DNA from 2 places in the Pseudarthrobacter niigatensis genome. Region 1 is predicted to be linked to the other one. Evidence: riboswitches for the same ligand, from Rfam matches in the RefSeq annotation. Region 1 holds a riboswitch; the other holds the start of a gene.
The links. Region 1 has a riboswitch for glycine ahead of cycA (D-serine/D-alanine/glycine transporter). Riboswitches for the same ligand answer to the same signal wherever they lie in the genome.
Positions count from the first base shown of each region.

Region 2: linked by a shared signal. The riboswitch ahead of gcvP (aminomethyl-transferring glycine dehydrogenase) and the one ahead of cycA (D-serine/D-alanine/glycine transporter) in region 1 are both predicted to bind glycine.

Region 1 covers NZ_JAUSTB010000021.1:5,492-8,375, forward strand. Annotated here, with positions in the region: gene gcvP (aminomethyl-transferring glycine dehydrogenase) at 1-632, opposite strand, end outside; glycine riboswitch at 786-885, opposite strand; glycine riboswitch at 1,199-1,296, shown strand; gene cycA (D-serine/D-alanine/glycine transporter) at 1,450-2,884, shown strand, end outside.
Region 2 covers NZ_JAUSTB010000009.1:30,260-33,143, reverse strand. Annotated here, with positions in the region: gene gcvP (aminomethyl-transferring glycine dehydrogenase) at 1-1,679, opposite strand, end outside; glycine riboswitch at 1,873-1,970, opposite strand; gene J2T23_RS13680 (TetR/AcrR family transcriptional regulator) at 2,062-2,598, opposite strand; gene J2T23_RS13675 (MFS transporter) at 2,681-2,884, shown strand, end outside.

The sequences.
Region 1 (2,884 bases):
ATCGCACCTTCAGGCAGGCCCTTGGACAGGTCGGCAACCTCAACCTCGAAGCCGAGCGCCTCGGCGCGGCCCTTGACGATGGCGATGGTCTGGGGCAGGACGTCGGCGTCCAGGACGGTCCTGCCGTCGCGGGTGTCCTTGTTTTTGTTGGCGCGGCGCATCATCAGCACGGCCTCGGCCACGGCGGTGGCTTCGTCCAGCAGGGAGGCGTTGGCGATGGGCAGCCCTACCAGGTCCTGGACCATGGTCTGGAAGTTCAGGAGTGCCTCGAGCCGGCCCTGGGAAATTTCGGGCTGGTAGGGCGTGTAGGCGGTGTACCAGGCAGGGGCTTCCAGCACGTTCCGGCGGATCACCGCAGGCGTGATGGTGTCGTAGTAGCCCTGGCCGATCATCTGGACAGCGGTCTTGTTCTTGGCGGCCAGCCGGCGCAGTTCCGCAAGCACCTCAACCTCGCTGAGGGCGCCCTTGAGCGCGAGCGGCTTGGACTGGCGGATCGAATTGGGGACGGCGATGTCCACCAGGCCGTCAACGCTGTCGTAGCCAACGGCCTTGAGCATGGTGTCCACGTCAGCCTGGCGGCGTGCACCGATGTGCCGGTCCGCAAAGACAGACGGTTGGGATTGAATCGTCATGAGGAACTCCAGGATTGGCCGGCCACGGGTGGCTCGGCATGGATCGGGTCCCTCCCCGCTCTGTATTGGACCTGAGAGATTCCGCAAACCCAGCCAGGGCCTGCTTGCACCGTCGGTGAGTACTGCCGGAGCAGCACTGCTTTCCAGAGTCGCCTCGCCGTGACGGTACATGGGCCTGAGAGATTCCTGGGGAGGATTTGCTCCTACGGCGCCTGCCCGGTGATGGCCGGGAGAACTCTCCCGCCACAGCTCGAAAGGCTTATTGAAATGTGGGTGATTCGGCTCACAAGTTACAGGATGGCGGCGCGGGGGTGCAAGTCGGTCCGTCATGAAGCGCGCCGGCGGCAGCATTACGGCGGCGTCGTAATGCCGGGCTTGACTTTTGTTCGTGACGGACACCACACTGAACCCCGTGATCCGGCCGGGCAGCGGAACTGGCCCAAAGAACGCTGGGCGCTCCGTCGCCGGCTGTGATTTCCGGAGGCCCAAAAAATGCGCCGTGCGGCTGGAAAGCCCGCAGCGGATGCACTCCGATAACTGAACACTGATTTACCAATCAACGCTTTTGACCTGCGGCGGGAGAGCCCTGCCGGTACGTTCAGCAGGCGCCGTAGGAGCAAACCCTCCCCAGGAAACTCTCAGGCCCACGTACCGCCGCGGTGAGGCAACTCTGGAAAGCAGCCAGGCCCTGTCCTGGCTCACCGACGGTGCAAGCACGCCATCCCGGCGAGTGGAAACTCTCAGGTCCAAGACAGAGCGGGGAGGAAATCCAATCTTTGCGACACCCCGGGTGCCGCTCGAACGATGGAGTTCCTCAATGACGACCCATTCCCCGACGTCCCCCGGCGGCGGAGCCCCGCACCTGGAGCGGCAGCTCAGCAACCGCCACATCCAACTGATCGCCATCGGCGGCGCAATCGGCACTGGCCTGTTCATGGGTTCCGGCAAGACCATCTCGGCAGCCGGCCCCTCGGTGATCTTCGTATACATGATCATCGGTTTCATGCTGTTCTTCGTCATGCGTGCCATGGGTGAACTGCTGCTCAGCAACCTCAACTACAAGTCCTTCAGCGATTTCGCCGCAGACCTGCTGGGCCCGTGGGCCGGCTTCTTTACGGGCTGGACCTACTGGTTCTGCTGGGTCATCACCGGCATCGCCGATGTCATCGCCATCGCCGGCTACTCCCGGGAACTGTGGCCCGGGGTGCCCCTGTGGATCCCCGGCCTGGCCACCGTAGCCATCCTTCTCCTGCTGAACCTCACCACCGTCAAGGCCTTTGGCGAGACGGAGTTCTGGTTCGCGCTCATCAAGATCATTGCCATTGCTGCGCTGATCATCGTTGGCCTGTTCATGATCTTCACCGGTTTCCAGTCCGACGCCGGTCCTGCCACCTTCACCAACCTGTGGAGCCACGGCGGATTCTTCCCGAACGAGTTCATGGGCTTCGTGGCGGGCTTCCAGATCGCCGTCTTCGCCTTCGTGGGAATCGAACTGGTGGGCACCACCGCCGCCGAGGCCAAGAACCCGGAGCGGAACCTGCCCAAGGCCATCAACTCCATCCCCATCCGCGTGCTCCTCTTCTACGTAGGCGCCCTCATCATCCTGATGGCAGTCACCCCCTGGACCGAGTTCAGGGCCGGCCACAGCCCCTTCATCGCCATGTTCTCCCTGGCAGGCCTGGGCGCCGCAGCCACCATCGTCAACCTCGTGGTGCTTAGCTCCGCGATGTCCTCCGCGAACTCCGGCATCTACTCGACCTCCCGCATGGTCTTCGGCCTTGCCCAGGAAGGCGACGCTCCCGACGTCTTTGGCAAACTGTCCCGGCGGAAGGTGCCCCAGAACGCACTGTTCCTCTCCTGCGTGCTGCTGCTGTCCGGCGTCGTCCTCATGTATGCCGGCCAGGACGTGGGCAAGGCCTTCGACATGGTTACCACCGTCTCAGCTGTCTGCTTCGTCTTTGTCTGGTCGATCATCCTGGCCAGCTACATCGCCTTCCGCCGCCGCCGGCCGCACCTGCATGAAGCATCGAAGTTCAAGATGCCCGGCGGTGTTGCCATGGTCTGGGTGGTCTTCGCCTTCTTCGCTTTCGTGATCTGGACCCTCACCACCCAGCCGGACACCCTGCTGGCCCTGCTGGTCACGCCGGTCTGGTTCATCCTGCTGGGCGCCGCATGGTTCGTCCTCCGCCGCCGGCCCGCACACCAGGCCCGATTCGCCGCGTTCCAGGCTGAACTGCAGGCAGACCAGGACT
Region 2 (2,884 bases), on a different contig from region 1:
ATGGACACCTGGTCATACCCGGTGATCGTGGTCAGGTCCGCTTCCAGGTCCGCGATGAGTTCGCGCCAGCCTTCGGTCTGGGAGTCCGGGGCGAAGGGGTGGATGGAGGCGAACTCCGGCCAGGAGATGGCTTCCATCTCGGCGGTGGCGTTCAGCTTCATGGTGCACGAGCCCAGCGGGATCATGGTGCGGTCCAGCGCCAGGTCCCGGTCCGACAGCTTCCGGATGTAGCGCAGGAGCTGGGTTTCGGACCGGTACGTGTTGAAGACCGGGTGCTGCAGGTAGTCGGTGGAACGCTCCACGGCGGCCTCCAGCCCAAAGCCCCGGCCCTCGCCGCGGATCCCGGCAACGGTGGCGCCAAAGACGTCGGCAACCTCGGCGACGATGGCCGGCGTCGTGGTTTCATCCAGGGAAATGCCCACGGTGTCGGCGTCGACGGGACGCAGGTTGATCCCGCGTGCTTCGGCGGCGGCGACAATCGCGGCAGCGCGTCCCGGGACCCGGACCGTCAGGGTGTCGAAAAAGCTCGTGTGCAGCACCTCCACGCCGGCACCCGCCAGCGAGGCCGCCAGTGTTCGCGCGTGGCCGTGGGCGGTTTCCGCGATCGCCTTCAGCCCGTCGGGGCCGTGGTAGACGGCGTACATGGAGGAGACGATGGCCAGGAGGGCCTGCGCGGTGCAGATGTTGGACGTGGCCTTTTCGCGGCGGATGTGCTGCTCGCGCGTCTGCAGCGCGAGGCGGTACGCGGGCATCCCTGAGTCATCCTTGGACACGCCCACCAGGCGGCCGGGCAGCGAACGCTCCATGCCCTTGCGAACGGCCATGTAGGCGGCGTGCGGCCCGCCGAAGAACAGCGGCACCCCGAAACGCTGCGTGGAGCCGACGGCGATGTCGGCGCCCTGCTCGCCCGGAGGCGTTATCAGGGTCAGGGCCAGCAGGTCGGCGGCCACGGTAACCAGCGCACCGCGGTCCTTCGCCGCCGCAATGGTGGCGGACTGATCCCAGACCCGGCCTGAGGCGCCGGGCTGCTGGAGCACGATCCCGTTGATCGCACCTTCAGGGAGGCCCTTGGACAGGTCGGCAACCTCAACCTCGAAGCCGAGCGCCTCGGCGCGGCCCTTGACGATGGCAATGGTCTGGGGCAGGACGTCGGCGTCCAGGACGGTCTTGCCGTCGTGGGCGTCTTTGGTCTTGTTGGCGCGGCGCATGAGCAGCACCGCTTCGGCCACGGCGGTGGCTTCATCCAGCAGGGAGGCGTTGGCGATGGGCAGGCCCACCAGGTCCTGGACCATGGTCTGGAAGTTCAGGAGTGCCTCAAGCCGGCCCTGGGAAATTTCGGGCTGGTACGGGGTGTAGGCGGTGTACCAGGCCGGGGCCTCGAGGATGTTCCGGCGGATCACGGCAGGGGTGATGGTGTCGTAGTAGCCCTGGCCAATCATCTGGACCGCGGTCTTGTTCTTGGCGGCCAGCCGGCGCAATTCAGCAAGCACCTCAACCTCGCTGAGGGCATCCTGCAGGCGGAGGGCAGTGTCCTGGCGGATGACCTTGGGCACGGCCGTGTCCACCAGGGAATCGACCGTGCCGTAGCCCACGGCTTTGAGCATGGTGTCGACGTCGTCCTGGCGGCGTGCGCCAATGTGGCGGTCTACGAAGGTGGTGGAGGCTGGGGTAACCGACACGAAGGAACTCCATTTATTCAGGCGGCGCAGGGTACGCCACAGCTATTCGGGTCCCTCCCCGCTCTGTATTGGACCTGAGAGTTTCCGCGTTGCCTGCCTGCGCAGGAACCGCTTGCACCGTCGGTGAGCACAACAGCCGTCCCGCTTCCCCCCAAGGGAGGCCGGACAACTGCCTGCTGCTTTCCAGAGGTGCCTCGCCGCGGCGGTACAGGGGCCTGCGAGATTCCTGGGGAGGATTTGCTCCTACGGCGCCTGCCTGTACTTCCGGCAGAACTCTCCCGCCGCAGATCAAAGGCTATTCATTTGTTGGATCATGACGGCCGGTGACAGCCCTCACAACTCTCCATTGTCCTACGCCAGAAGCCCTCCGGCAAATGGAAAACTACCTGCGGAGCCGTTCCAACGCGGCCAGGAGTTCCTCCACGTCAGCGGCTGCTCCGCCTTCCGGCGCAGGGCCCACGGAAAGCATGGCATTGAAGTACAAACCGTCACCCATATACAGGACAGCCCTTGCCAGGCCGGGCCCCACATCCGCAGCAATCTCGTCCAGCCACCGCTGCTGGATGGCGGCGAACCGGCGGCGGGTCTCCTCATGCGCCACCTCGGCAAGCCGCGTGGCGGCCACAATGACCCGGTCCAGAGGAGTATCCGCCCAGACAGAGGAACGGATGAAATACGCGGCGGCACCTTCGCTGGCCGAAGCCATCGCGTCGGCATCCGCCTTGGCCAACCCCTCAAGGCGGTCCAGCAGCACGGCGATGAGCGCTTCCTTGTTGGGAAAGTGGTAGAGGAGGCCACCTTTGGACACCCCGGCCTTACGGGCTACGGCGTCGAGGGTTGCAGCGCGCTCCCCCACTTCGATCAGCAGGGACTCGAAGGCGTCAAGGACCGCATCACGGGCTACAGGCTTTCGGGGCATGCCTTCCATCATGCCCTCCACCGGCAGGGAAGAAGGAATGCTTCGGTTTCAAACTGTACCGTCCAGACGGTACAGTTATTACATGACGACCTCCATCAGCCCGGCCTCCGTACAAAGGGACAGCTCCGCCATGCGGCCACCGTGGCGGGATTGGCTTGCGTTGGGGCTGCTGATGTTTCCCGTGCTGCTGGTGGCAGTGGACAATACCGCCCTGACCTTCGCCCTGCCCGCCATCGCCCGCGCCCTGGAACCGACGGGCCTGCAGCTGCTGTGGATCGTGGACGCC